DNA from 2 places in the Dickeya fangzhongdai genome. Region 2 is predicted to be linked to the other one. Evidence: predicted binding sites of a transcription regulator. Region 2 holds the regulator's gene; the other holds the start of a gene.

Region 1 (15,757 bases), 2.0 Mb from region 2:
TCCTAGGAAGGCCACGCCATGTCTACCCGAACCCTGTTTCTGCGCGCGCCTGCCGGCTTGATTAGCGGCCGGCTGCCGCTGCGCGCGCTGTGGATCAATCTGTCGCTGCTGCTGGGCGGCGCGGCGCTGCTGACGCTGGCCGTCAGCCTCGGCACCCTGCCGCTGTCGGCGCCCACCGTATGGCAGGCGCTGGCCGGCCACGGCGAGGCCAGCACCGTCACCGTCGTGACTCAGTGGCGCGCCCCGCGCGCGGTGATGGCGCTGCTGCTCGGCGCCGGGCTGGGCGTCAGCGGCGCCATTTTTCAGTCGCTGACCCGTAACCCGCTGGGCAGCCCGGACGTCGTCGGTTTCAACACCGGCGCCCATACCGGGGCGCTGGTCACCATCATCCTGTTGCACGGCAGCTACTACCAGATTGCCGGCGGCGCGGTATTGGGCGGCCTGGCGACGGCGCTGGCGGTCTATTTGCTGGCATGGCGACGGGGAATCAGCGGATTTCGGCTGATCATCGTCGGCATCGCGGTCAGCGCGATACTGTCGGCGTTCAACACCTGGCTGATGATCACCGGCGCGCTGGAAACGGTGATGACCGCCGCGCTGTGGGGCGCCGGTTCACTGAACGGCATGACCTGGAGTAAAGCCGCGCCTGCGCTGCTGCTGATTCCGCTGACGCTGCTGGCGACGCTGCTGCTGGCCCGGCGTCTGCAACTGTTGGAAATGGGCGACGACAGCGCCCGGGCGTTGGGCGTCAACGCGGAGGCCAGCCGGTTGTGGCTGATGCTGTGCGGCATCGTGCTGATTGCGGTGGTGACCGCCAGCGCCGGACCGATTTCCTTTATCGCGCTGGCGGCGCCGCAGATTGCGCGCCGTCTGACCCGCGCCAGCACGGTGCCGTTATGCGCCGCCGCGCTGGTGGGCGGCCTGCTGTTGCTGACGGCCGATATCGTCGCCCAGCATCTGTTTACCGGCCGACAGTTGCCGGTGGGTTCGGTGACGGTCAGCATCGGCGGGTTGTATCTGATCTGGCTGCTGATCCGCGAATCACGCCGGTAATCAGCAACGTTAATTTGTCTGTAAAGAGTGATTCTGATGACACACCTTTTGCGCGCCGAGCAGTTGACGCTGGGCTACGACAACAAAATCATCGCCCGGGATCTGAGCGTGGCGATCCCGGCCGGTAAATTCAGCGTGATCATCGGCCCCAACGCCTGCGGCAAATCCACCCTGCTGCGCGCGCTGTGCCGCCTGCTGAAACCGATGGCGGGCGATGTATTGCTGGACGGCACCAGTATCCACCGCATTCCCACCAAAACGCTGGCCCGGCAACTGGGGCTATTGCCGCAGCACGCCATCGTGCCGGACAACATCACGGTGATGGATCTGGTGGCGCGCGGACGCTACCCGCACCAGACGCTGCTGCGCCAGTGGAGCGACGCGGACCAGACGGCGGTGGAACAGGCGATGGCAGCCACCAACGTTAGCGAACTGGCGGAGCGCAGCGTGGACGAGCTCTCCGGCGGGCAGCGCCAGCGAGTCTGGATCGCCATGGTGCTGGCGCAGCAAACGCCGTTGTTGTTGCTGGACGAACCCACCACTTGGCTGGATATCGCCCATCAAATCGACCTGCTGGACCTGTTCCGTGAACTAAATCAGCAACATGACCGCACGCTGGTGGCGGTACTGCACGACCTCAATCAGGCCTGCCGCTACGCCGACCACCTGATCGTGATGCGCGCCGGCGCCGTGATGGCCCAGGGCACGCCCGCCGATATCATCACCGCCGAACTGGTGCAGGAGGTGTTCGGCATGGCCTGCGTCATCATCGACGATCCAGTCTCCCACACCCCGCTGATCGTCCCCTGCGGCCGCCATCACCCGGCGCCTTGACGCTGTTGACAAACAGCGCTGTTGTTTTGTTATTGGTGATTTATGTTGGAGTTGCGAGAGGTTTCGTGCTTGATGACATCCGTTATCCCTTTGCAACATCATCGCACGCACGACAAGGAGAGGCTCAACGCCGCCTCTCCTTGACCTCTGGCTGATGGCTAAACTGTACCGCTGGCGCGGTCCCCTCGGCGTTCGCCTTCGCTGTTCGGGCCGCCCGTGACGCGTTCCAGACGCGGCACGGGCTTTCGCCGCGTCCATGCGGCTCACCCGGCGAAGACGAACACCTCGGCACAGTTTTTTACGCCAGAAAAACCCATTGCTGACGATTAAGATGGTTGTCTACAGCCTCCATAGCCGACTATTGTCGGCCAATATCCCGATTACCTGCGCAGCAGCCTATTCAGCAACGGCCCCAGGTTTTCCAGCGACGCCGGCGACAGGATGTCCGCGTGCTCGCAAAGCTGAGGATACTGCGTCAGCGTGCTCACATACGGCGCCCAGGTGGCATCAACATCCATATCAGCCGGCAGCGTGCGGGTCGCCACAAACAACGTAGCGTCGCCTGCGTAACGGGATGACCGGGCCGATGACAACAGCCGCACCGCATCCTGATAGTTGGCGACAATGTTGCCGAACATCGCCGCCCGCTCCGCCCGCAGTTGCGGATCGTCCTCAGACTGCGTGTCGGCCATAAAACCGGCCTGTTCGCGCGCCACTTCCTCGCGGGCATCGGCCTCGTCCGGCGCGGCCCAGTCCTGCCCTTCCGGCGGATAGGTATCCAGCAGACCGAGGAACGACACCGTTTCGCCCGCCTGTTGCAATCGCGCCGCGATACCATGCGCCAGCGTACCGCCCAGCGAATAGCCCAGCAGGAAATACGGCCCCTGCGGCTGAAGGCACCGGATGGCCGCCAGATGGCGATCGCACATCTCGTCGACCGATTCGCAACGGGCGATCACCCCGTCAGGCCGCGGCGATTGCAGCCCGACGATCGGGTAATCCCCGTCCAGATAACGCAGCAGTCCCGCATACTGCCAGGCAAAGCCCGACGCCGGATGCAGACAGAACAACGCCGGTCCTCGACCGGAACGCAGCGGCAGGGTTTCGCCGTTGCCGTCCTGACTGCTGTCGGTGTCGCCCTCCACCAGCGCGGCGATGCTGGCTACGCTGCGCGCCGCCATGATCTGCCCGACCGTCAGCGAACGCTGCAACTGACGGCGAATCTCGGCCGCCAGCCGCATCGCCAGCAACGAATGACCGCCCAGCGCGAAGAAATCGTCCTGTGCCGATACCGTCTCGCACGCCAGCAATTCGATAAACAACGCGGCGATCGCCCGTTCGACGTCCGTCTGCGGCGCGCGCCCAGCGGCCTGCTGCCCGGCAGGCGCCGGCAGCGCCTTGCGATCCAGCTTGCCGTTGGCGCTGAGCGGGAATGACGTCATCAGCACGTAACTCACCGGCACCATGTGCGCGGGCAGTTGCTGCGATAGCGCCTGTTGTAATGAGGCGATATCCAGCGTTGTCCCCGCCTGCGGCACCAGCCAGGCCACCAGTTGCCGGGCATCGGCGCCGTGCAGGCGGGTCTGTTTTCCGCCCAGCTCGCGCGCGCCGACCACCGCCTGCGCCACGCCGGGCTGCGCCAGCAGCACCTGCTCGATTTCGCCCAGTTCGATGCGCTGCCCGCGGATTTTCAACTGATCGTCGCTGCGGCCGAGATAGTCCACCGTGCCGTCTTCCAGCCAGCGCGCGATGTCGCCGGTGCGGTACATCCGCTCGCCGGTGGCGAACGGGTCCGCCACAAAGCGGCTGGCGGTCAGATCCGGCCGACGCAGATATCCCTGCGCCAGTTGAATGCCGCACAGATACAGATCGCCCGGTACGCCAACCGGCACCGGTCGCAGCGCACCGTCCAGAATGCGCAGTTGGGTGTTCCACACCGGCAGACCGATGGGAATGCCCGGCAACTGACAGCGCTCCAACGCCTCGCCGGACGCCGGTTGCCAGGTGACGTCCACCGCCGCTTCGGTCGGGCCGTACAGGTTATGCAGCGATGCCGCGATGAGCGACTGATAATTCAGCGCCAGTTCGCGCGACAACGCCTCGCCGCTGCAGAATACCCGCCGCAGGCTGCCGCAGCCGATCTCCGCCCGCGGGCGCGTCTCCAGCGCGCTCACCCAGGCTGCCAGCATGGAAGGCACGAAGTGCAGGGTGGTCACCGCATAGTCGTTGATCAACTGCACCAGCGCATCCGGGTCGCGGTGCGCATCCGGCGGCGCCATCACCAACCGGGCGCCGACCATCAGCGGCCAGAAGAACTCCCACACCGAGACATCGAAACTGCACGGCGTTTTCTGCAGCACCACGTCATCCGCCTGTAACGGGTACTGATGCTGCATCCACCACAAGCGATTGACGATGGCCTGATGGCCGACCACCACCCCTTTCGGGCGACCGGTGGAGCCGGAGGTGTAAATCACGTAAGCCGCCTGCTGTTCCGCAACCTGCGGCGACGGGTGACGCGGCGACTGGCGTTCATCCGCCAGCGTATCCAGCAGCAATAACTCGGCCAGCTCGGCGAAGCGCGGCTGCAGGCTGCTTTCGGTGATCATCAACCGGGGTTGCGCGTCCTCCACCATCAGCGCCAGTCGTTCATCCGGGTAGCCGGTATCCAGCGGCAGCCAGGCGGCGCCGGTTTCCAGAATGGCGTACAGCGCCAGGCTGAGGCGCACCGAGCGCGGCAGCGCCACCGCCACGATGTCGCCGGGCCGCACGCCGGCGTCGATCAGCCTGTCGGCCAGCAAGCGGGTCTGCCGTTGTACCTGACGGTAAGTCAACTGATGCTGGCAATCCACCAGCGCGATGCAATCCGGCGTGCGTTGCGCCTGCGCCGCCAGCGCCTGATGTAATGTGCCCGGCGGCACCGGCTGTTCGGTGCGGTTGACCGCCGCCAGCAGCGCCTGTTCCTCGGGCAGTTGCAGGTTCCAGGCCGACAATGGGCGCTCCGGCACGGCCACCAGCTGTTCCAGCAGCAGCAACAGGCGCTGCGCCAGCCGCTGCGGCTGCGCCACGCTGTCGCGGTATTCCATCAGCAACCGCAGCCGTTTGCCGGGCAGCACCAGCAGCGTCAGCGGATAGTGGGTGTAACCCCGATTGTTGACCGACTCGCAGCGCAACGCTTGCCCCGCCTGACTCAGCTCATCGCCATCCGGGTAGTTCTCCACCACCAGCAGGGTGTCGAATAGCGTACCGGTGCCGGCCAGTTGCTGGATTTCCCCCAGCCCCACATCGTCGTGCTCAATCAGCTGGATTTGCTGCGCCTGTAGTTCGGCCAGCTGCGGCAACAGCGCCCGCGACGCATCCAGCCGCACCCGTACCGGCAGCGTATTGCTGAACAGCCCGACCTGCTGGTTGATGCCGTCAATCTGACCGAACCGACCGGACACCGGCGAGCCGAACAGCACATCGTCCGCGCCGCTGCCGGTGCTGAGCAGCATCCCCCAGATGCCCTGCATCACGCTGTTGAGCGTCAGACCATGCTGTTTGCACAGCGACAGCAGCCCCTGTTCCAGTTGCGGCCCCGGCAGCAGTTCCAGCTCGCGGACGTCGCCGTGATGCGGACCGTCGCCAAACAGCAGCGTCGGGCGCGCGCCTGCCAGCACGGAGCGCCAGCGTTGACGCGATGCCTGTGCGTCGCGGGCCGCCAACTGGCGGATAATGTCCGCATACGGCACCGCGTGCGGCGTCAACGCGCTACTGCCCTGATACAGCGCGGTGAACAGATCGCGCAGACACACCGGGGTCGACCAGCCATCCACCACCAGGTGATGAGCGTTAAGAAACAGCGTGTGCCGTTCCCCGTCCGCGTGGCTGACCAGCAAGGCGTGCAGCATTGACGAAGGCTGGTGGAACAAATCGCGCGCCAGTTCAGCTTTTTCCAGCGCCAGCAATGCATCGGCTTCCTCGTCTGCCGGCATCGCGGGCAAAGTCTGGTGATCCAGCGGCCAGTAACAATGGTCGTCACGCAGTATCGGCAACACCTGCAACGGCGCTGACGCCTGTTCGGTATCGAAGCGCGCCGCCAGCTGCGGATGATGACGCACCACCGCCTCCAGCGCCTGACTCAATTGCGCGACCGACAGCGGGCCGCGCAGCGACAATCGGGTCAGCGAGTTATAACTGCCGGCGGCGTCCGCCAGTTGAGCGTGAAACAGCAGCCCTTGCTGCAACGGCAGCACCGGCAGCACCGCCGCCAGCGGCCCGTAGTGCTGACGCAAACGTTCCAGCGCCGCGTCGTTTACGCTGGCCTGCGCCACTTCGGCGGACACCAGCGTATCCGACAACGGCGGATAGCCCGCCAGTTCCCGCCACTCATCGATCGCCTGCGTCATGCCCTGATGCAGCGCCTCGATATCATCCGCCTCGAACACCCCTTGCGCCCATCCCCAGTGGATGGCCAATTGCGGCTGTTCACCTTCATCGACGAAAATATTGATGTCCAGCGGATGGCTGAGCGGCATCTCTGGAGCCTGCGCCACGGCAAAGGCATCGCGGAAATAGCGGTCGCTGCGGCGCGGCGACCAGGGTCCTTCGCCCGCCTCAAACCGTCCCAGATAGTTGAACAGGATCTCCGGCGCGTTGTCTTCCAGCGTCGCCAGTTCCCCGGCGCTTTGCTCATCCAGATAACGCAGCACGCCATAACCGACGCCGCGATCCGGCACCGCCCGCAGCGCGCCCTTCACCGACCGCAGGATGGCCCAGGGCGTGGCGGCCTGCTCCGCCGGCGCGTCAATACACACCGGGTACTCGGCGGTCAGCCAGCCAACCGTACGTCCGAGATCCAGACCATCCGTGGTATCGATACGTCCGTGGGATTCCAGCGCCAGCCGCAGCGGCTGTACGCCGAAATGACGATGGCAGGCCAGCATCAGCGCGCCCAGCAGGATCTCGTCCACCCGTGCCTGATAGCGTTCCGGCAGGGTCGTCAGCACCGCATGGGTCAACCCGGCGTCCAGTACCCGGCGCGCCAGCTGTCGGCTCTGTTCCTGATCGCGCGACGGATCGAGACGTCGCTGCCCCAGCCGCGGCAGCGACGCCGTCAGCGCGGATTGCCAGAACGGCAATTCGGCGCGCCGCGCCGTCGCCTGCGCTTTCAGGCTGGCGGACCAGTCGACCAACGAACACTCTTCGGCAGGCAACACGGCCGGTTGACCGACCATCGCCGCCTCGGCCGCCTGACGCAATTCCGGCAACAGTACGCGCCACGATACGCCGTCCACCACCAAGTGGTGGACAACCAGCACCAGCCCGCAGGCGCGGTCGCCGCGTTGCAGCAGTACCGCCTGCATCATCCGGCCCGCCGCCGGGTCGAGACGCGCCACCGCCGTCTCAAACGCCCGTTCGGCCGCCGCGTCAACCGGCTCCTGCGCCGCCAGCGTTTCGCTGTGTACCGACACGGCCGCCGGCGAAGACGCGTCAATCACCAGTTGCCCGTCGCGGGTCAGCGCGCTCAACGCCGGATGCGCCTGCGCCAGCGCCGTCAGCGCCTGTGTCAGGTGCGCCGGTTGCAGCGCGTCGGGCACCGACAGGAACACGCCGTGGGCAAACTGACTCTCGATACCCGCCAGTCGGGCGAAGCTGTGCACAATCGGCAGGCCGTCCACCACGCCATGCCGTACCGTGCGCGCCGGCGCAGAAACGGCCGCCAGCGGCTGCATCGCCTGCGCCATACGCGCCGGCGTGCGTTCGGCAAAAATCACCTTCGGCCGCAGTTGCCAGCCGGCGCGACGCAACAGCGTGCCCAATCCCATAGCGGAAATGCTGTCACCGCCCAACGCGAAGAAATCCGCCTCCGCGCTAACGCTGTCCAGCTTCAGCAGGCTGGCGATGGACTGGCAAATCAGCCGTTCCTGTTCGGTGGCCGGTTCGCGCCCGGCCACCGCGGCGGCCTGCTGCGGCTTCGGCAACGCCTGACGGTCAATCTTGCCGTTGACGGTCAGCGGCAGTTCCGCCATCACCATCAGCACCGCCGGGATCATGTAATCCGGCAGTTGCTCCGCCAACTGCGCCAACAGGCGAGCGGCAACATCCGGTTGTTCGCGGATGGCGTCGTCCGGCACCGAGCAATAACCAATCAACCGGTACGTCGCGCCAAGCGGTTCGGCGATGACCACCGCGGTGCTGACGTCGGCCAGCGCCACCAGCGCGTTTTCCACTTCACCCAGCTCCACGCGGAAGCCACGTACCTTGATTTGGTGGTCAACACGGCCGATAAACGCCAGCTGACCGTCATGACGCCAGCGCATCAGATCGCCAGAGCGGTACATCACCGCGCCCGGTATAAACGGACAGGCGACAAAGCGCGTGGCGGTGAGATCCGGACGGCGCAGATAGCCGCGCGCCAGCCCCGGCCCGGCGATGTACAGTTCACCGGGCATGCCTACCGGCACCGGGCGCAGTTGGTTGTCCAGCAGCCAAACCCGGGTGTTGGCGACCGGCTGACCGATAACCGGCTGATCCGCCACCGTGACCCGCGCGCCCAGGGTATCGATGGTGTATTCCGACGGCCCGTAGTAGTTATGAATTTCCATCTGCGGATGCTGACGCATCAGTTGCCACAGCCGCGGCGTGGCCGCTTCGCCGCCGATCATGATGAATGCGGGCTGGTGGTTATCCGCCTCCAGCAGGCCGCTGTCGATCATCTGGGTGAAGAACGACGGCGTGATGTCCATCAGGTCGATAGGCGTCTGATTAAGATGCTGCACCAGCGCCCAGGCGTCTTTACGCAGTTCCTCGTCGAAAATGTGCAGTTCGCTGCCCATCATCATGCAAAACAGCGGTTCCCACGAGGAGTCAAAGGAGAATGACGCGGTGTGTCCGGCGCGCAGGCGGCGGCCGTGCTGCTGTGAGAAACGCGCTATCGCCGGGCCGAACAGGAAGCTCGAATGGGACATCATCAGGTTGAGCAAGCCGGCGTGGGTGCTCATCACCCCTTTCGGCTTTCCGGTGGAGCCGGAGGTATAAATCATGTAGGCCAGATGTTCGCCGCACAGCGGCTCGCACCGCTCCGCGTCCGTCACCAGGTGTGCGGGCAACCGGGCGCACTCGGCCCGCAAGGCGGCGTCGTCCAGACACAGCACCTGCGGCAGTTCCGGCATCTGCGCGCGCACGGCGCTGTGGGTCAGCAACAAAGCCGGACGCGCGTCGTCGCACATCAGCGCCAGACGTTCACGCGGATAATCCAGATCCAGCGGCATGTAGGCGGCGCCGCTGGTCAGCACCCCGAAAATCGCCACGACCGACGACACCGAGCGTGGCACGCCGATCGCCACCACATCCCCCGCGCCGATCCCTTGCGCCCTCAGCTTGCGCGCCAGTTGCATCACCCGCGCCGACAGCTCGCGGTAGCTGAGATGGTCGCGGCCGCAGGCAACGGCCAGCGCATCAGGCTGCTGCCGCACCTGCTGTTGCAGACAATCCAGCACCGAACGCAGCGTCGCCGGTATGGTCAGATGCGGGCCGCTGCCCCATCCGTCGATATGCCGCCATTCGCTGTCGCTGAGCAGGGACAGCGCGCCGATAGCCCGATCCGGCTGCTGCACCAGTTGCGCCAACAGATGCTGTAAACGCTGCGCGTGCCCCTGCAGCGACGGGCCGTCGTAACGCGCCGGGTTGGCGACCAGTTCCAGTTGCAGTTCGCCATCCTGCACGCCGAGGGTAAATTCCAAATCGTCTACCGGTCCCATCGCCAGTACGTGCGTCGTTACCGGCGTGTTTCCCAGCGTCAGCCCGGCGTTGTAGACCTTGAAGTTCATCACCGGCCCGTACAGCCCTTCGCTGCCGCCGACCAGACCGAGATCCCGTCGTAACTGCTCCGCTTCGTAACGCTGATGACGCCGCACCGCCCTGATTTCCGCCAGCAGCGTCTGAGTGGCGGAAATCAACGTCATATCCGGCTGTAGCGTCAGTTGCAGCGGCAACACGTTGACCACCGGCCCGCAGGCACACAGCGCCGCCGACCCCATACGCCGCATGAACGGAAAACCGACGGACAGCCGCGATTCGCCGCTCATGCGGTAGAGGTATACCGCCAGCGCCGCCATGGCGATCTCAGCCGGTTGCACCTTAGCGCCGAACCGTTGCTCCGCCAGCGCGACAAAGGGCGCGACCGGCAACGTCACCCGCTGATGCAGGGTACGGGTTTCCGCCGGCGCCGGGGCGCAAACGTCCGCCGCCAGCGACACCGGCGCCGGCAAATCGCTGGCATGCTCGCGCCAGAATGCCGCCGCCTGCCGGCAGGCGGGCGAACGCTCCCACGCCTGATATTCCGTCACCACGTCGGCAAACGACGTAAACGGCGAATTCGCCGGCGTTTCGCCGGCGCTGAGGGCGTTATAAATCTCCACAATCCGTCGGGTCAGGGCGTCAAAACTGAAACCGTCCAGCATCAGGTGATGAAAACGCTGATACCAGAACCACCGCTCCGGCTGCGCCGACACCCGCATTATCGCCTGACGATACAGCGGTTGCCCGCCATCGGCCGGCAGCGGCGCCGCCAGATCCGCACGCATCAGCGCCCAGGCCGCCTGTTCGCCTTGCGCCGGATCGCTGAAATCCAGCGATTCCGGTTCGCGGATGCCTGCGGCATCCGGTGCGGACGGCAGCCACTGCACCGGCTCGCCGAGATCGTTCAGGCCAAAACGAGCCTGTACCGTATCCGCCTCCGCCAGCCCCTGACGGATGGCCGCCGACAGGCGAACCGGATCGACCGGGCCGCACAGCTCCAGCGCATGCGCCACGGCAAAGGCATTCGGCTGGCTGGCGATTTGATCGGCCATCCAGATACCGGGTTGGGCCGCTACCAGCGGCAGTTCCAGAGAATCCGCCTGATGCGCCGGCGTTAACTCGTTGGGTCGTTCTGATGCGATGGATAGCTCTGATTCGCTGGATGATTCAGCTTCGTTGAATAGCTCTGACACGTTGTTTTCCTTACTCCGTCAACGGAAACATTCCTGACTGGTGAACGCCGGTTAGGCTTCAGTGGTCCGCAGACTGGCCGGGCGCATGTCTTGCCAGTGGGTTTCGGTATAGGCGATGCACGCCTCACGGGACTGCGGCCCGTATACCGCGCGCCACCCTGCCGGCACCGCAGCAAACTCCGGCCACAGGCTGTATTGCTGCTGTTCGTTGACCAGTACCAGAAACGCCAGACGATCATCGTCAAACGGATTAAGTTGTTCCTGACTCATTGTTATTACCTCGTGTTATTGAGCCGCCGCCGTCCGTCAGACGCCGGCAGCATGCATACTTAATCCCGGGACGCCGCCGGTAAGCCCGCGTCGCTCAGCAACCAACGGAAGCCGTCAATCAACCCGCCGCGCCAGCACAGGGTGTCATGCCCGCCGGCATACACGCGCTGGTGAACCCGATGCCCCGCCGCCGTCAGCGCGTCATGCATCTGTTGGTTGACGAAGGCGATATCGGCTTCGCGCCGCCCGGCTTCCTGAAAAATCACCAGCGGCGACGCCGTCCGTCCGCCCTGCCCTACCTGCGTGACCAGCACGCCGGGTTCCAGCGTGTCGCGCAGGTCAAAATCGGTGATGAATTGCAGATTCGGCCACCAGAAAGAGCCGGACTGGGTCAATACGCGGCCGAAGCGCTGCGGCCAGTGCAGACCGGCGTACAGCGCCGCCAGTCCGCCGTAGCTCTGCCCGGACACCACTGTGCGGTCCGGGTCGTCGCTGAACGGCGCCAGTCGCGCCGCCTGCGGCAATAATTCATCCTGCACCGCCTGCCAGAAGGTGGCATCGCACGGCAGTTCCCGGCAGCGGGTTTCCCCGTCAATGGCGTCAATAAACAGCCAGACGGCAGGCGGCAGATTGCCCTGTGCGGTTTCCGCGTCCAGCGCGGCAAATAACGGTGTCTCCTGCGCCCATTTCTGCCCGTCCAGCACAATGCACAACGGCCGCCGGGCCGGCGCTTCGTTGCTGCCGGTGGTGTACAGCCAGATACGGCGCTGGTTGTCGAGCTGTTCGCTCTTCCAGTCAAATACCGTCAGCCAGGCTGCATCCGGCGGTAACGCCGAGCCGTTATCCACCGCGCCCCAGGCCTGCTGCGACGGCGCCGCCGGCATATGAGCGGCCGACAGTTGTTCTCCCCACGGCTGGCCCGGATTGAGCGGATCGGCGATCGCGCAGGGAAACAGCGAACACCACCACTCCCGCTGCTGTTCGTCACGCAGTTGCTCATCGTCGCTAAACACCGGCGGCAGTTGCGCCGCCACGATGGGAATCAGGGAATAGCTGCCGCGCCAGTCATGCTCGATGCTCATCGACCAGTGCCAGACATCGGTGCCGGGCAACCGTTCCAGACTCTGCGGATCGGTGCTGTGGTGATCGGTCACGCCGTTGATATCGGCATACACCCGCCGGATGGCGGAATAGCGTTCGTCACCGTCCGGATCGCGCCAGAGAAACGTCACCCGCACTCGCCCGGCATCCTGTACTTCCACCAGTGGCGTTCCCAACCTGACAACCTGTTGCCACCAGACCTCTTCCCCTGCCTGAGGCGATGACAAAAGTGTTGCGGCGAAACCTGACGGCTGTGCTGCCGGCATCAAAACCTCCCGGGGTCTGCCCCTTTACGTTTTTCTTACATTTAGTTAACCAAGCTAATGAGTTGGTTAGACGATTTACAATTCTATAGACAAGAGAAATAATATTGAGAACCATTTACATTTGCAATAAGATGCAATTCCCGATTTTTGGCGGGATAAACAAACTCATACTCCGGTCACAAAACACGCCACCAAAAATTAACCTGATGAATTTAAAGTCAATTAATTGATTAAATGGGATGAATGACAAGACCGGTGAATATAAAGCCTGAAACACACAAAAAATAAGGTCTTTCACAGGAGGGGATAACTGATGCATAGCACCAGGAATAAACAATTAAAAAAATTAAAGTCTTGGCAGGGAAATAAAAAGGCGATGCCAGCCGTGCTGGCTTCCACTCTGCTGATGGCGGCGCACGCGCAGGCGGCCGACACCACCAGCACCGATACCATGATTGTGTCGGCCAACGCCGGTGAAAGCGTCACCGCGCCGCTGAAAGGCATCGTGGCGAAAGAAAGCGCCTCCGGCACCAAAACCAGCACGCCGCTGATAAAAACTCCGCAAGCGGTCACCGTCGTGACCCGCGACCAGATGGACGCGCAGGCGGTTTCCTCTGTTTCTGACGCGCTGAATTACTCCAGCGGCGTAGTCACCAACTATCGTGGTTCTTCCAACCGCAACGATGAAGTGATCGCCCGCGGTTTCCGCTACGCGCCGAAATTCCTCGACGGCCTGAGCTACGGTCTGAGCGGTCAGGGCGCCGCGCTGGGGAAAATCGACCCCTGGTTGCTGGAGCGAGTGGAACTGGTGCACGGCCCGGCCTCGGTGCTGTACGGCCAGGTTAACCCCGGCGGGCTGATCAGCATGACCAGCAAACGCCCGACCGCTGAAACCATCCGCAAGGTGCAGTTCAGCGCCGGCAACCAGCATTTGGGCGAAGCGGCGTTTGACTTCGGCGGCGCGCTCAACGACGACAAAACCCTGCTGTATCGCCTCAACGGCATCGCCAGCACCCGCGATGAATTCGTCAAGGATTACAAAGAGAAACGCGTCGCCATCGCGCCGGCGATCACCTGGCTGCCTAACAGCGACACCAGCTTTACGCTGCTGACCAGCTACCAGAACGATCCGAAGGCCGGTTACCGCAATTTCCTGCCGAAAATCGGCACCGTGACCGAAGCCAGCGCTGGCTATATTCCAGAGGACCTGAATGTCAGCGACCCTAACTACAACCGCTCAAAACGCGAACAGATCGGCATCGGTTATATTTTCGATCACTCCTTCAATGACAACGTGTCCTTCCAGCAAAACCTTCGCTATTCCCAGTTGCGGGAACGCTACAAGTATCTGGTTTATACCTGGAGTAACCCGGAAATCTCCGATACCTCCCTGTCCCGCCGTCAGGTGCGCGAAGAACTGAACGCCGATGAACTGGGGCTGGATAACCAGATCAAGGTCAAACTGGCAACCGGTGAGGTGGAACATACCCTGCTGGGCGGACTGGATTACAAATGGCAGGACCGCGATTACAACTACTGGCGCAACAGCGGCAACCAGTACAATTTTGACTGGGCGAACCCCAACTACGGCGGTTCTTATCTGGTCAGCGACAGTCAGTTAGCACTGAACCAGTCTTACAAGAAAAAACTCGATCAGGTCGGCGTTTATCTGCAAGACCAGATGGAATGGAACCAGTGGAATCTGCTGCTGTCCGGCCGTCATGACTGGAGCGAAATACGTACGCAGGATCGCACCACCAGCACCACGACCCAGCAAAACGACAGCAAATTCACCGGCCGCGCTGGTCTGCTGTACGCCTTCGACAACGGCATTTCACCGTACGCCAGCTACAGCACCTCGTTCGAACCCAACCTGGATTCCGGCGCGCCGGGCACGCCAGCCTTTAAACCGACCACCGGTGAGCAGAAGGAAGTGGGGGTGAAATTCCAGCCCAAGGGCAGTAATACCCTGCTGACCGTATCGCTGTTCGATATCACGCAGAAAAACATCACGTCGTACAACAGCGTGACTAAATACAACGAGCAGATCGGTAAGGTGAAATCCAAAGGGGTGGAAACCGAAGTTCACTCGCAACTGACGCCGGAAATCAACCTGATGGCGGCCTACACCTATACCGATGCGGTCACCAAGGAAAGTTACACCGCCAGCCAGGTCAACAAAACGCCGTCATCCATTCCACGTCATTCCGCTTCCGCCTGGGGCAGCTACAGCTTCCAGAATGGTCCGCTGAAAGGCGTCACGCTGGGCACCGGCGTGCGTTATATCGGTTCTACCTACGGCGATAACGCGGAGAGCTTCAAGGTACCGGCTTACACCCTGTACGACGCGATGGCGCGTTATGAACTGGGCTCGCTCGCCTCGCAACTGAAAGGCGCTGCGGTGCAGTTGAACGTCAACAACCTGACCGACAAGCGCTATGTGGCGTCGTGCGGCGGCGATACCGCCTGCTTCTACGGCAGCGGACGCACGGTCGTCGCCACGGTTAGCTACAGCTGGTAATACGCGGCAGGGCGGGTTTTCCCGCCCTGCGGTGACGCCTGAGCGCCACCATTTTGTTCACTCACGACATAAGGATAACCCCCGTGTCAACGCTCGCAGCCACCTCTTCATCGCTGGATGCACGCACGCTTCAGCACGATGATTTTCTGTTTCTGTCCCCCGACAACAGCCTGCATGCCCGCGGATGTTACGCCACTCTGGCGACGGCAGTGGCAGACGGCGGTCACCTGCAAGGCGACGTTCAGCAACAGGTAAAAACGCTGTTTGCCCGCGCCCGACAGGACGGTATCGCCCGGCCGTTGCTGGTTGGCGCCATCCCGTTCGACAAACGCCAGCCCGCCAGGCTGTTCGTGCCGCAACAGTCCCATTGGTTCGCACGCGAGACGTTGCAGCACGACACGCCGTCCGCGTCGCCGCTGACCGTGCGTCAGATACGCGAAGTGCCGGAGCAGGATGCGTTTTGCCAGATGGTCAGCGCCGGGGTCGCCGCGACCCGCAGCGGCGAGCTGAACAAGATCGTGCTGTCCCGCCTGCTGGATATCGATACCGAGCAACCGCTGGATTCGATTCGCCTGCTGCTGCAACTCAACCGCCAGAACCCGTGGAGCTATAACTTCCACGTGCCGCTGGAACAGGGCGCGCTGCTGGGAGCCAGCCCGGAACTGCTGCTGAACAAGCAGGGCCATCATATTGTGTCGCAACCGCTGGCCGGCTCGGCCCGCCGCAGCGACGACCCG
Region 2 (15,757 bases):
GTGCTGTCCGCCCGTACCGACGAGCAGGACAAGATAGACGCGCTGGACGCCGGCGCCGATGATTACCTCACCAAACCGTTCGGCATCGGCGAGTTGCTGGCACGGGTTCGGGTGGCGCTGCGCCGTTTCAGCGCCTCCCAGCAGGAAACCCCACTCATTAGCTTTTCGAACGTCACGGTGGATTTGGTCAATCGTCAGGTCATGCGCGACCAGCAGGAACTGCACCTGACGCCGATTGAATTCCGACTGCTGACCACCCTGCTCGCCAGCCCCGGCAAGGTGCTGACGCAGCGCCAACTGCTCAATCAGGTCTGGGGTCCTAACGCGGTGGAGCACAGCCATTATCTGCGTATCTACATGGGTCATTTGCGTCAAAAACTGGAACACGACCCGGCCCGCCCGCGTCACTTTCTGACCGAGACCGCCATCGGCTACCGGTTTATGCCCTAGTTTGCGTCCTTTACTGATTTATGCCGCTGGCGCCCCGCCCGCGTCAGGCGTAGCATCCTGATTTTTATCCGCGAGAAAAATATCAATGAGTAGCTGGTTACTTTACGCCTTGCTGTCGGCGTTGTGCGCCGCGCTAGTGGCGCTGTTTGGCAAAATCGGCCTGCAACAGCTGGACGCCAATACCGCCACCGCCATTCGTGCGGTGATCATGGCGCTGTTTCTGGTCGGCGTGGTGGTGGCGCAGGGCAAAACATCGTTGTTCGGCACCGTACTTGCCAACCACAAGGCGATGGTGTTCATCGTGCTGAGCGGCGTGGCGGGCGCGCTGTCCTGGCTGTTTTATTTTATGGCGCTGAAAAGCGGCACCGTCGCGCAGGTGGCGCCCATCGACAAACTGAGCGTGGTGTTCGCGGTGATTCTGGCGGCGCTGCTGCTGGGAGAAAAAGTGTCGCTGTTGGCCGGGGTTGGCGTCGCGCTGATTTCCGCCGGCGCGCTGTTGGTGGCGTTGGGATAAACGACTGGCCGCAGGCATAAAAAAGGCGCTGTTGACACAGCGCCCTGCTTTTCAACCGGGTTGACCCGTTACTTCGCGCTGCTCAACACCGCGCTGACAATCTCAACCGCTTCTTTCTCGATTTTCTCGCGGTGCTCCGCGCCGAGGAAACTTTCGCAGTAAATTTTGTAAGCCTCTTCCGTGCCGGACGGGCGCGCGGCAAACCAGCCGTTGTCGGTCATCACCTTCAGGCCGCCAATCGACGCGCCATTGCCGGGCGCAGCGGTCAGACGAGCGGTGATCGGGTCGCCTGCCAGCGTGCTGGCGGACACCATTTCCGGCGACAGTTTGGACAACGCCGCTTTCTGCGCGTGCGTCGCCGGCGCCTGCAAACGGTTGTAGCTCGGCGCGCCAAAACGCTCGGCCAGCGCATCATAGTGCTGCTGCGGGTTTTTGCCGGTCACCGCGGTGATTTCCGCCGCCAGCAGACACAGGATGATGCCGTCTTTGTCGGTCGACCACGGTTTGCCGTCAAAACGCAGGAACGACGCGCCGGCGCTCTCTTCGCCGCCGAAGCCCAATGTCCCGTCGAACAGGCCGTCTACAAACCATTTGAAGCCGACCGGCACTTCCACCAGTTTACGGCCGAGATCCGCCACCACCCGGTCGATCATGGCGCTGGACACCAGCGTTTTGCCGACCGCCACCGACTCGCTCCACTGCGGGCGATGACGGAACAGGTAGTTGATAGCCACCGCCAGATAGTGGTTCGGGTTCATCAACCCGGCCGGGGTGACGATACCGTGACGGTCATAATCCGGATCGTTGGCGAAAGCCAGATCAAACTTGTCGCGCAGCGCCAGCAGACCAGACATCGCCGACACGGACGAGCAGTCCATGCGGATCACGCCATCGTGATCCAGCGTCATGAAACGGAAGGTCTGATCGACGGCGTCGTTGACCAGCGTCAGGTCCAGCTGGTAGCGCTCGGCGATGCGCTGCCAGTAGGCAATGCCGGAGCCGCCGAGCGGATCGACGCCGAGTTTCAGGCCGGCGCGCTGAATCGCCGCCATGTCCACTACCTCGCCCAGCGCCTCGACATACGGTTCAACCAAATCGCGCTCGTGCAGATGACCGCTCAGGCGCGCCTTATCCAGAGACTGACGTTTCACGTCGCGCAGATTGTCCGCCAGCAGCGCGTTGGCGCGTTTCTCAATCACGCTGGTGAGGTTGGTGTCCGCCGGGCCGCCGTTAGGCGGGTTATATTTGATGCCGCCGTCTTCCGGTGGGTTATGGGAAGGGGTAATCACGATGCCGTCCGCCAGCGCGCCGCCCTGACGATTGTGCACCAGAATCGCGTTCGACACCGCCGGCGTCGGGGTAAAACCGTTATCCTGCTGAACAATGACGTCAACGCCGTTGGCCGTCAGCACTTCCAGCACCGAGATAAACGCCGGCTCGGACAACGCATGGGTATCTTTCCCCACGTAGCACGGCCCCGTGATGCCCTGACGGCTACGCTCTTCGGCAATCGCCTGAGCAATCGCCAGAATATGGGCTTCATTGAAGCTGTGGCGGGCGGCGCAACCGCGATGCCCGGAGGTGCCGAATTTAACCGACTGAGCCGGATTGGTGACATCCGGGCGCAACACATAATACTGGGACGTCAACTGTGCGACATTAATCAGGTCGCTTTGCCGGGTAGGTTGTCCGGCTCTCGGGTGATTAGCCATTGGCGTTTCTTCCTGACGCAGTGATTTAAATAGTGCCGCAAACTTTCTCAGTCAGTTCCGGCGGGAACTGCATCGCCAGCATGATGTACTCGATCATGCTGCGTTTGCGACCGGTATTGGTGTTGGTGATAACCCAGTAAGGCGTGTCGTCGATGTGCCGGGGTTTGGTCTGAGCGCCGTGCAGCAACAAGGTCTGCTCGTCGGCGGCAAAATAGACGCGGGTGCGGCCATGCAGCGATTCGGTAGCAGCCGCAAACGCTTCCGGCGACAGGCGATGCAGGGTGGACAGTACCAGCAGAAAACGATTGACCGCCTTGTTCTGCTCGGCATATTCGTCCGACAGCAGCAACTCGCGCACGGTTCTTACCCGGTCACGAGACGGCTGTGCGGCCGCAGGCTGGGCGATTGTCGACGCCGCTGGCGACGGAGTTGCCGCGGCGGCTGGCTGCGCGCCGCTGAATTTCAGCATGCGCCGTAAAATATCCGATGCACTCTCGCCGATATGCTGAGTGTGGCTGGCGATATAACGGTAAAGCTCGTCGTCGACCTCAATAGTTTTCATTTTTATCCAGTACTGTTTTATGTCTTTAATCAATCATCAGGAATTATACAGGCTATGCGCAACCCGCGAACAGCGTCAGACGCCGGTGACGCCAAATTCAGGATTATCCTGAATTTGCGCACGCATCCCTGTTCCATGAATGCGGCTTTCTATCCCCTGCCCCGACGAGCGCTGCCCGACAGAGTTTACCCTGCGGCGAAGCGTCATGGTAAAGTCATGATACCCTAAGCCACTGTCTCTCTGAATGAACTTCACCATGAAATTGAATTATCGCTGGCAAAACGCGCAACACCCGCAGAACCGGTTACCGGTTATTCTCATTCACGGCTTGTTTGGCAATCTGGACAATCTTGGCGTTCTGGCCCGCGACCTGCAAAAACACCACGATACGTTGCAGATTGATCTGCGCAACCACGGGCTGTCGCCCCGCTCTCCGGAGATGAACTACCCGGCGATGGCGCAGGATGTGCGTGAACTGATTGACGAACTGGGGCTGGAGCGTGTGATTCTGGTCGGTCACTCGATGGGGGGAAAGGTATCGATGGCGCTGACCGAAATGCTTGCCGGGCGTATCGAGCGCATTGTGGCGATTGATATCGCGCCGGTGGACTATCAGGTGCGTCGTCACGACAACGTTTTCGCCGCCATTCGCGCCGTTAGCGATGCTGGCGTGGAGCAGCGCGCCAAAGCCGCGGAAATCATGCGTGATTACCTGCCGGGAGAAGAAGGCGTCGTCCAGTTTTTGCTGAAGTCTTTCCAGCAGGGAGAATGGCGCTTTAACGTGCCGGTATTGTGGGATCAGTACGAACACATCGTTGGCTGGCAAGAGGTGCCCGCCTGGCCCGGCCCGATCCTGTTTATCCGCGGCAGCGAGTCGCCTTACCTGGACGATCGCTATCGCGATGCGCTGCTGCGCCAGTTCCCTGCCGCCAAAGCGCACGTGGTGAGCGGCGCCAGCCACTGGGTTCATGCGGAAAAACCGGAAGCGGTGCTGCGCGCCATCCACCGTTTCCTGGCCGCCGACTGATAACGCAGCAGGCAACGTCGGAATCTCGGCTGCCGGACATCGGCGCCAACCGGAGTCAATCTACGGTTTAATTGCGCGCCGCCCTCCAGTAAACCGTTGTCGCCACCGCAACGGCTGGGGTATCATGGCGCGCGCAGTATTGAGGGACGGCTGTCTGGCCACTTGCATCGTTAACCACATTTCATCAAAACGCGGCCTGAGTTGCCGAAAGCGACGGATTACCCCGGTGTTCGAATCCCGGTGATCAAAAGCGGCGTTTTGGCCGAATTTCTTGCAGTACCATTATCTATGGCAAAAGAACAAACGGATCGCACCACGCTGGATCTGTTCGCGAACGAGCGTCGTCCGGGGCGGCCCAAAACCAACCCGCTCTCCCGCGACGAGCAGTTACGGATCAATAAACGCAATCAGTTACGGCGTGACCGGGTGCGGGGTCTGCGTCGCGTTGAGCTGAAAATCAATAGTGAAGCGGTAGACATTTTGAATGCGTTGGCTGAGCAGAAAAACATCAGCCGCAGTGAACTGATCGAACAAATACTGCTGGCGCAGCTGGCGGAACAAGAAAACTAAACCTCGCTGGCGTCGTCCATGACGCCGGTCGTCCTATTACATCAGAACGTTTCCACGACTATCAGAACGTTTCCCAGTTATCGCTGCTCTTTTTACTGCTGCTCGTCGTAGCGGCCGGCAGGGCTTTGGCGGGAGCCGCCACCGCTTTGGACGGCGCCTGACGATCGCGTCTCGGCGGCAGACCGGCCGACTGTTCTTCCGACAGACGGAATACCGATACCGCTTCGGTCAGCACCATCGCCTGCTCTTCCAGCGAACGGGTTGCCGCCGAGGCTTCCTGTACCAGCGCGGCGTTCTGCTGAGTCACGCTATCCATTTCCGTGATTGCCTGACCGGCCTGAGCGATACCTTTACTCTGCTCATCCGACGCCGTGGCGATTTCCGCCATAATGTCGGTGACGTTGGTTACCGCGGTCACGATCTCGCTCATGGTGCTGCCCGCATCGGCTACCAGCGTCGACCCGTTATCCACACAGCGCACCGACTCGGCAATCAGGTGTTCGATCTCTTTGGCTGCCTGCGCACTGCGCTGCGCCAGACTTCTCACCTCGCCGGCCACCACGGCAAAGCCCCGTCCTTGTTCACCGGCGCGGGCCGCTTCCACCGCTGCGTTCAACGCCAGAATGTTGGTCTGGAAGGCAATACCGTTGATAACGCTGGTGATCTCGGCGATTTTCTTCGAGCTGCCGGAGATTTCCGCCATGGTTTTCACCACATTATCAACCAAATCCCCGCCCTTACTGGCGGTGGTGGAAGCCTGACGGGCCAGCTGACTGGCGTGGCTGGCGTTTTCAGCGTTCTGCTTCACCGTTGATGTCAGCTGTTCCATGCTGGCGGCGCTTTCTTCCAGCGCTGCCGCCTGTGACTCGGTGCGAGCCGCCAGATCGTTGTTACCGGAAGCGATTTCCGATACGCCCTGATAAATAGAGTCAGCACTGGTACGAATGGTGCTGACGGTATTGGCCAGACTGCCCTGCATATCGCGCAACAGCGGGAACAGCCGGCCCACGCAGTTGTTGCCGAAATCCAGAATCGGTTTCCCCAGACGGCCGTTGGCAATCACCTGGAAATGATCGCGCAGATCGTTAAGCGGGCGCACCAGACAAGCCACCAGATAGCGGTCGGTCAGGAATAACATCACCAGACCGGCGATCAGCCCCGCCAGCAAAATGTTCTGGCCGACGCCAGTGATAGTCTCCAGTCGGTTGCCGGCATCGACGAACATCGTCGAACCCGCTTTATTAAAGTTGGTGAAAGAGACGTTGAACTGGCGGCTGAAGGCCGGCACGATATCTTTGGCGAATTTGTCATAGTCATCGAACTTTTTGTCCGCCGCACGCTGGAACATGGGCTCGACGCCCTGAGTAATCAGATTGCCCCAGTCGCGGATTACCGCGTCAACCAACTCCGGCGACATGCCGGCATGATCAATCTTCTTGAATGCTTCCAGGTTGGATTTCAGTAAATCCAGCGCGGCCTGTGATGATTTTTGCTGTTCGTCCGCTTTCTGGTTATCGCCGCTCTGACGATAGTCAATCGCACGCGCCAGTCGGGTCACCATGCGGAAATACTGGTCGTTGCCGGTGTTAACCAAATTCATATTGTTGACCAGCAACGCACTGGTTTTGGAGGTTTCGTTCATGGTCCGGAACGAATACATGGTGTAGACCGAAACAGCAATCCATAACACACAGAAGATGCCAAGCACCCACAGCATGGCTGTGCGAATGGCAATATTTTTTAGGAATTGCATAGTTGACTCCATAAATGGGCTATTGGTCGAGGAGGTAAGTCTTGTTTTGATTTATGCGATGAGAAAGTCTCTCGCTTTGTAAGAAACATTGCTGCACATTTACATTCAATAAAAGCACCATGCTCTGTCATCGTCAAAACTATAGGAATGTTTAGTGTTTTATGTCGTTTAAAAGCTAATAAAAATTAGATATTTAACCAATTATCCATATTTTCAGTCATCTGTACGAATATCGTATTTTAAAAAAATTAAAAAAACATTAAGGGAGTGATGCAAAAACAATCAATTAATCGCTTCCGCGCCATTTCACGATATGGCAACAGATACACGTTTATCCGTCAGACAGTGTCTGCTATTATTAGCGGATCGTGGGTGACGCAAGCACCATACCCTTAAGAATCAAGAGGTTATTTTATCTATGGCTCTCATAGGCATTTTTTTTGGCAGTGACACGGGCAATACCGAAAACATCGCCAAGACGATCCAGCAACAACTGGGCAGCGACGTCGCCGAACTGCACGACATTGCCAAAAGCAGCAAAGAAGATCTTGAGCGTTTCGACATCCTGCTGCTGGGTATTCCAACCTGGTATTACGGCGAAGCGCAGTGTGATTGGGATGACTTCTTCCCTACGCTGGAAGAGATTGATTTTGCCGGCAAGCTGGTCGCCATCTTCGGTTGTGGCGATCAGGAAGACTATGCGGAGTACTTCTGTGACGCCATGGGCACCATTCGCGATATTATCGAGCCGCGTGGCGCCAATATCGTCGGTCACTGGCCGACCGAAGGCTATTACTTCGAAGCCTCAAAAGGTCTGTCGGATGACACCCACTTTATCGGTCTGGCCATCGATGAAGATCGTCAGCCGGAGCTGACCAGCGAACGCGTCTCCAACTGGGTCAAGCAAATCAGCGAAGAGCTGAACCTGAAAGCACTGCAGGCCTGATTCATCTATGGCTCTGATACCGATGTATTCAGAGCCATATCTATATAGATAGACAAAACCTATCACAATCAGTGATACATTTTTTTAACTTTTCATTCCGACAGGGTACAATACCCACTCGGTCAGCCGGTTGCGTTTAATGACCTGTCTTGGCGTACAATATGTCTCTCGCAGGGAACAACTCTGAATACAGAGAGTTAGCAAGAATCATATTGTAAAAGTTCCGTGGTTTTCATTTCGACGGCGCGGTTCTATAATTGAGACACAGTGACCTTTTTTAAGCCGACCGATGATACTAGGCTAATAGCCTCCCAGATAAAGCAAGTAACAGGACTAAATCCGCATGACTGACAACAATACCGCATTAAAGAAGGCTGGCCTGAAAGTCACACTTCCACGACTGAAAATTCTGGAAGTGCTTCAGGATCCTCAATGCCACCACGTCAGCGCGGAAGACTTATACAAAAAGCTGATTGATATGGGGGAAGAGATTGGTCTGGCTACCGTTTACCGCGTGCTTAACCAGTTTGACGACGCCGGCATCGTTACCCGTCATAACTTCGAAGGCGGCAAGTCGGTTTTCGAACTCACGCAGCAGCACCATCATGATCATCTGATCTGTCTGGATTGCGGCCGGGTGATTGAATTCAGCGACGAGTCTATCGAAGCGCGCCAGCGTGAGATCTCCGAGAAACACGGCATCAAACTGACCAACCACAGCCTGTATTTGTACGGCCATTGCAGTAGCGGCGATTGCCGTGAAGACGACAATGCGCACAACGAACGCTAATCACTCGATGCAGAGAAAAAATAAAACCGCCGCGGCGGTTTTATTTTTGTCTTTTTCCCGGTAGCCGGGCGGCTGTTACCCCGCCCAACTGTCCCGCAAACCGACCGTGCGGTTAAACACCAGATTATCCGCACTGGAATAAACGCGATCGGCGCAGAAATACCCTTCACGCTCAAACTGATAGGCTTTTTCAACTTCAGCCTGACCCAGACTGGCTTCCACAAAGCCCTGGGCGACAGTCAGCGAATCCGGGTTGATGGTGGAGAGAAAATCCTCCGCCGCGCCGGGGTTAGCCACGCTGAACAGACGGTCATACAGACGGAACTGCGCCGGCAGTGCATGAGCCGCCGATACCCAGTGGATCACGCCTTTCACTTTACGGCCGTCAGCCGGATCTTTGCTCAGGGTTTCCGTATCGCAGCTGCAGTAAATCGTGGTGATCACGCCCTGCTCGTCTTTATCAATGTGCTCGGCCTTAATGACATAGGCGTTACGCAGGCGCACTTCTTTGCCCAGCACCAAACGTTTGTACTGCTTGTTGGCTTCTTCGCGGAAATCAGCGCGATCGATATACACCTCGCGGCTGAACGCCACCTGGCGCGATCCCATTTCCGGTTTATTGGGATGATTGGGCATAGTAAGCCACTCTTCATGCCCTGCCGGCAGGTTCTCAATCACTACCTTCACCGGATCCAGTACCGCCATCGCCCGTGGCGCGTTCTCGTTCAGATCGTCGCGAATGCAGGATTCCAGCGCCGCCATCTCCACGGTGTTGTCCTGCTTGGTGACGCCGATACGACGACAGAACTCACGAATGGACGCCGCAGTGTATCCGCGACGACGCAAGCCGGAGATAGTCGGCATACGCGGATCGTTCCAGCCTTCCACCACTTTCTCGTTCACCAGCTGGTTCAGTTTACGCTTGGACATCACCGCGTATTCCAGATTCAGGCGGGAAAACTCATACTGCCGCGGGTGGGCAGGAATGGAGATATTATCCAGCACCCAGTCATACAGGCGGCGGTTGTCCTGAAATTCCAGCGTACACAGCGAATGGGTGATACCTTCCAGCGCATCGGAAATGCAGTGGGTGAAATCGTACATCGGATAAATGCACCATTTGTTGCCGGTCTGATGGTGCTCGGCAAATTTGATGCGGTACAGCACCGGATCGCGCATAACGATGAACGGCGAGGCCATATCGATTTTGGCGCGCAGGCACGCCGTGCCTTCAGCGAAACCGCCGCTGCGCATTTTCTCGAACAGCGTCAGGTTTTCTTCGACGCTACGGTCGCGGTACGGGCTGTTTTTACCCGGCGAGGTCAGGGTGCCGCGGTATTCGCGGATCTGCTCCGGCGTCAACTCATCGACATACGCCAACCCTTTATTAATCAGTTCAATCGCGTAAAAGTGCAGCTGATCAAAATAATCAGACGAGTAGCGAACGTTGCCGCTCCAGGAAAAACCCAGCCACTGAACGTCATGCTTGATGGACTCAACGTACTCGATATCTTCTTTTACCGGGTTGGTATCATCAAAGCGCAGGTTGCACTTGCCGTTGTAATCTTCGGCAATGCCAAAGTTCAGGCAGATGGACTTGGCGTGACCGATGTGCAGGTAGCCGTTCGGCTCCGGCGGAAAACGCGTCTGAATATGGTCGTGTTTGCCGGTAGCCAGATCTTCATCAATGATCTGGCGAATAAAGTTGGTTGGGCGGGCTTCAGCCTCACTCATGCTTGGTTCCTCAAATGCGAAAAAACAACCCATAACCACTAATGATCCAACAAGCCACGCTGGGAAACAACCGTTTGTTTCACGAAAGTTTAAGATAAAAAAACGGAGCGTACGTCTCCGTATGCTCCGTTTCCCAACATCTGACAACCATGGGGCGTCGCCGAATTATTCCTGCGACACCTCGCGTAACGCCGCCGCAATGTTTTCCGCCTGAGTGCCAACCACAATCTGCACGCTTTGCTTGTTGAGACGGATGACCCCGGCCGCCCCCAGCTTGCGTGCAGCGGGTTCATCCACCAGGCCGGAATCCTTCACGCTCAGGCGCAAGCGGGTAATACAGGCATCAATTCCGGTCAGATTATCCTTGCCGCCGATAGCCTGCAGGTAACCTCTCGCCACCGACTGGCTGTTGCCGGCAGGAGCGGCGGTTCCCTCGGATGAGGACTGCGCCGCGGCGGCTTCACGCCCCGGCGTCATCAGGTTAAAACGGGTGATGGTGAAGCGGAACACCACATAATAGATGACAAAGAACGCGGCGCCTTGCAGCAGCAGCATGTACCAGTTCGTCGCCAGCGGGTTGCGCGAAGACAACACCATATCCACCAGACCGGCGCTGAAACCAAAACCGGCAATCCAGTGCATGCTGGCCGCGATGAATACCGAAATCCCGGTCAGTACGGCGTGCAGCACATACAGCACTGGCGCCACAAACATGAAGGAGAACTCCAGCGGTTCGGTAATGCCGGTGAAGAAGGCTGCAAACGCCGCCGCCACCATAATCCCCGCCACCCGACTGCGGTTTTCCGGACGAGCGCAGTGATAAATCGCCAGCGCCGCCCCCGGCAGGCCAAACATCATGATCGGGAAGAAACCGGCCTGATAGCGCCCGGTAATACCGGGAACGGCTTTGCCGGCGTCAATCGCCTGCTGCCCGCTGAGGAAGTTAGGAATATCATTGATGCCGGCCACATCAAACCAGAACACCGAGTTCAGCGCATGGTGCAGCCCCACCGGAATCAGCAGACGGTTAAAGAAGGCATAGATACCGGCGCCGACCGATCCCAGTTGCTGAATATGCTCGCCAAAGGAAACCAGCGCGTTGTAGATCACCGGCCAGACGTACATCAGCACGAACGCCACCACGATCATCAGCATCGAAACCAGAATCGGCACCAGGCGGCGACCGCTGAAAAAAGAGAGCGCCTTGGGCAATTCGACCTGGCTGTAACGGTTGTATAGTTCGGCGGAAATGATCCCGACCAGAATACCGATGAACTGGTTTTCAATCTTACCGAACGCTTTTGGCACCTCCGCCAGTGGGAGGTGCTGAATCATCGACACCGCCGCAGGCGAACACAATGTCGTCAGCACCAGATAGCCGACAAAACCGGACAACGCCGCGGCGCCGTCTTTATCTTTCGACATACCGTAGGCGACGCCGACCGCAAACAGCACCGCCATATGCTCGATAATGGCGGCGCCGGACTTGATCAACAGCGCGGCCAGCGCGCTTTCACTGCCCCAGCCGACCGGATCAATCCAGTAACCCACCCCCATCAGGATGGCGGCTGCGGGCAACGTGGCGACCGGCACCATCAGGGCGCGGCCTACTTTTTGTAAATAACCGAGTGTACTCACCTTCCCCTCTCTTTCCCTTACGGGCAAAAATTGTCTGTCAGCCTTGTTATAGAATCACCCGCCAGCGATGTGGGCCTGGCAAGAGTGCCAAAAAAATAATTCGTTACGCAAATTAATAACGGTGATTATGTGATAATTATCACCACAAAAGCACATACAAAATGTTTATGGCGCGGCATTAACACGACTTATTTTAAGACTAAAAAAAACGCGCTACACTAGCCCCAGATAAATTCCGAAACGTGGTGCGGGCATATTACCTGACGGCCGTGCTATCCGACTGCGTTTACCCGATGAATAATTGCCTTCGCTAACCGATTGCCTGAGGAGAGCCCCATGAGACTGATTCCGCTAACGACCCCCGCCGAGGTTGGCAAATGGGCCGCCCGCTATATCGCCGAGCGCATCAACGCCTTCAACCCGACGGCGGAGCGCCCATTCGTGCTCGGCCTGCCGACCGGCAGTTCGCCGCTGGAAGCTTACAAATCCCTGATTGCGCTGTACGATGCCGGTCAGGTCAGCTTCAAACATGTCGTCACCTTCAATATGGATGAATACGTCGGGTTGCCGGCGAACCATCCGGAAAGCTACCGCACCTTCATGTACCAGAATTTTTTCAATCACGTTGATATTCCGGAAGGAAACATTAACCTGTTGAACGGCAACGCGGAAGATATCGCCGCCGAGTGTCAGCGTTATGAAGAAAAAATCAAGTCTTACGGCAAGATTCATCTGTTCATGGGCGGCGTCGGCAACGATGGCCACATCGCTTTCAACGAACCGGGTTCTTCTCTGGTGTCCCGCACACGTATCAAGACCCTGACGGAAGAGACCCGCATCGCCAATTCCCGTTTCTTTGGCGGCGACGTCAATCAGGTGCCCAAATATGCCTTGACGGTGGGTGTCGGTACGTTGCTGGATGCGGAAGAAGTGATGATTCTGGTCAGCGGCCGCCATAAGGCTCAGGCGCTTCAGGCCGCGGTGGAAGGCAACGTTAACCACATGTGGACCATCAGCTGTCTGCAGTTGCACGCCAAAGCGCTGATGGTGTGTGACGAACCGTCCACAATGGAGCTGAAAGTGAAAACCGTGAAATATTTCCGCGAGCTGGAAGCTGAAAATCTCAAAAATCTGTAATCGGTGAGCCAGGAGCTTATAGATGTACGCTTTAACCAACGGCCGTATTTTTACCGGCCATCAGATCCTTGACGGCCATGCGGTCGTCGTCGCCGACGGTTTGATCGAGGCAGTCTGCCCGACACGCGAACTGCCCGATAACCTGCCCCGGCGCGATCTCGCCGGCGCATTACTGGCCCCTGGCTTTATCGACCTGCAATTGAACGGCTGCGGCGGCGTCCAGTTCAACGACGCGCTGAACAATCTTTCCGTCAAAACGCTGGAAACCATGCAGCGGGCCAACGAAAAATCCGGCTGCACCAGCTTTTTGCCGACGTTGATCACCTCTTCCGACGAGTTCATGCGCCACAGCATCGGCGTGATGCGCGCCTGGCTCGCCCAGCATCGCCATCAGGCGCTTGGGCTGCATCTGGAAGGTCCCTGGCTCAACCCGGTGAAGAAAGGCACCCATGACGCCGCCTTTATCCGCCAGCCGGACGAGTCATTACTCAATTATCTGTGCGATAACGCCGATGTGATCAGCAAAATCACGCTGGCCCCGGAAATGGTATCGACGACGGTTATCCGGCAGCTGACCGCCGCAGGTATCGTGGTGTCCGCCGGTCACTCCAACGCCACCTGGGAACAAGCCAAACAAGGCTTTGCCGCCGGTATTCGCTTTGCCACTCACCTGTTCAACGCCATGCCGGCCCTTGTCGGGCGCGAACCCGGTCTGGTCGGCGCCGTCTATGACGCGCCGGAAGTCTACTGCGGCATCATCGCCGACGGCCGCCATGTCAGTTGGGCCAACATCCGCAACAGCAAACGCATCAAGGGCGACAAACTGGTGCTGGTCACCGACGCCACCGCGCCGGCCGGTTCCGACATCGACCGGTTCACATTTGCCGGTAAAACCATATACTACCGCGACGGCATTTGCGTGGATGAGCACGGCACCCTGAGCGGTTCGGCGCTCACCATGATCGATGCCGTGCGCAATTGCGTAGAACACGCGGGTATCGCTCTGGACGAGGCGCTAAGAATGGCGACGCTCTACCCGGCGAGAGCCATCGGAGAAGACCACCGACTGGGAAGCATTGAGACGGGCCACGTGGCTAACCTGACGGTATTGACCCGCGATTTTGACATCCTCAATACGTTTGTTAATGGTGAAGAAGTCTTTCATAAACAGTAAAACGTATTGCATCGACACGAGTAATGCGTCATGACCACAGGCGGACAAACCCAGATAGGGAACATTGATCTGGTCAAACAACTCAACAGTGCGGTCGTGTACCGCTTGATCGATCAGCAGGGCCCTATTTCCCGGATTCAGATTTCAGAGCAGAGCCAGCTTGCTCCCGCCAGTGTCACCAAAATTACCCGCCAGTTGCTGGAGCGCGGTCTGATCAAAGAAGTGGATCAGCAAGCGTCAACCGGCGGGCGCCGCGCCATTTCCATCATTTCCGAAACGCGGCCGTTTCATACCGTCGCGGTGCGACTTGGCCGCCACGACGCCACCCTCGCCTTATACGACCTGCAAGGTAAACGGCTGGAAGAAGAGCACTGCAACCTGCCGGAAAACACCCAGGATACGCTGGAAAGCGCGCTGTTCACGGTTATCGATCAGTTCATTGCCCGTCACCAACGTCGTATCCGCGAGCTGATCGCCATTTCGGTGGTGCTGCCGGGACTGGTCGACCCCATCGCCGGCGTGGTGCGTTATATGCCGCACATCAGCGTGGACAACTGGCCGTTGGTGGATAATCTCGAACGGCATTTCAACGTGCACAGCTTTGTCGGCCACGATATTCGCAGCCTGGCGCTGGCCGAGCATTACTTCGGCGCAACCCGTGACTGTCAGGACTCGTTGCTGGTGCGGGTTCACCGCGGCGTGGGCGCCGGCATTCTGGTCAACGGCAAAATCTTTCTCGGCAGCAACAGCAATGTCGGGGAAATCGGCCATATCCAGATCGACCCGTTGGGCGACCGCTGCCACTGCGGCAACTTCGGTTGTCTGGAAACGGTAGTGTCGAACGGTGCGCTGGAGCAACGGGCGCGTGATTTATTGCAGCAGGGATTTCCCAGCAAGCTGACGCTGGATAACTGCCAGATCGCCGCTATCTGCAAAGCCGCCAACCGGGGTGACCTTCTGGCCCGTGAACTGATCGAGGCCGCCGGGCAACATCTGGGCAAAGCCATTTCGATTGCCGTCAACCTGTTCAATCCGCAGCGGGTGGTCATCGCCGGTGAAATTACCGGCGCGGACAAAATTCTGCTGCCCGCCATTCAACGCTGTATCAACGCACAGGTGCTGAAAGACTTTCGGCAAAACCTGCCGGTAGTCGTCTCCGAATTGCAGCACTTATCCGCCATCGGCGCCTTTGCGCTGGTGAAACGCGCGATGCTGAATGGCGTATTACTGCAACGTCTGCTTGAAAATCAGTAGGTTTAGTTTTCTGCTATAAGGCCGGATTATGAGATCGCTAAAAATCCGGCGCCTTCTCTCTGCCATTTTGAATAAAACCCAATAAATCACACCAAAAATTACACATTCACCAGCACAATGGCTTTTTTCATTAAATGATATTGAACTGCCATCCCCTTTTGATGCTAAATCAGTGTTACCGATACGGCGGCGAGTCACCCTCTGAGGTGAGATACGGCAAGGAAAAGCGCTGATTACCGCCATACACTTTGACTGTTTCACGTTGTGATGCGTGGATAAAGGGAGCCTCTTGTATGTGTTCTATTTTTGGTGTGCTTGATCTGAAAACCGATCCGGTTGAATTGCGCAAAAAAGCGCTGGAATTGTCCCGTCTGATGCGTCACCGCGGCCCGGACTGGTCTGGTGTTTACGCCAGCGACAAAGCCATTCTGGCGCATGAGCGTCTGTCCATCGTCGACGTCAACACCGGCGCTCAACCGCTTTACAACCAGGCGCA

The links. The regulator Fur, encoded in region 2, represses iron uptake genes when iron is present. The targets are predictions, from matches to a motif close to ATAATAATGAGAACNACTATCAA.
Region 1: fes (enterochelin esterase) is a predicted target of Fur. The motif match lies at 12,598-12,620, and genes of this name have one in related genera.

Annotation. Positions count from the first base shown of each region.
Region 1 is NZ_CP025003.1:3,405,545-3,421,301, forward strand. Features, by position in the region: gene fepD (Fe(3+)-siderophore ABC transporter permease) at 1-6, shown strand, start outside; gene fepG (iron-enterobactin ABC transporter permease) at 19-1,053, shown strand; gene CVE23_RS15090 (ABC transporter ATP-binding protein) at 1,090-1,887, shown strand; gene CVE23_RS15095 (non-ribosomal peptide synthetase) at 2,268-10,811, opposite strand; gene CVE23_RS15100 (MbtH family protein) at 10,914-11,132, opposite strand; gene fes (enterochelin esterase) at 11,192-12,499, opposite strand; gene CVE23_RS15110 (TonB-dependent siderophore receptor) at 12,813-15,020, shown strand; gene CVE23_RS15115 (isochorismate synthase) at 15,104-15,757, shown strand, end outside.
Region 2 is NZ_CP025003.1:1,444,916-1,460,672, reverse strand. Features, by position in the region: gene kdpE (two-component system response regulator KdpE) at 1-450, shown strand, start outside; gene CVE23_RS06770 (EamA family transporter) at 536-964, shown strand; gene pgm (phosphoglucomutase (alpha-D-glucose-1,6-bisphosphate-dependent)) at 1,033-2,676, opposite strand; gene seqA (replication initiation negative regulator SeqA) at 2,702-3,238, opposite strand; gene ybfF (esterase) at 3,495-4,265, shown strand; gene ybfE (LexA regulated protein) at 4,554-4,835, shown strand; gene CVE23_RS06745 (methyl-accepting chemotaxis protein) at 4,897-6,588, opposite strand; gene fldA (flavodoxin FldA) at 7,007-7,534, shown strand; gene fur (ferric iron uptake transcriptional regulator) at 7,878-8,324, shown strand; gene glnS (glutamine--tRNA ligase) at 8,400-10,058, opposite strand; gene nagE (N-acetylglucosamine-specific PTS transporter subunit IIBC) at 10,224-11,696, opposite strand; gene nagB (glucosamine-6-phosphate deaminase) at 12,033-12,833, shown strand; gene nagA (N-acetylglucosamine-6-phosphate deacetylase) at 12,856-14,007, shown strand; gene nagC (DNA-binding transcriptional regulator NagC) at 14,038-15,261, shown strand; gene asnB (asparagine synthase B) at 15,555-15,757, shown strand, end outside.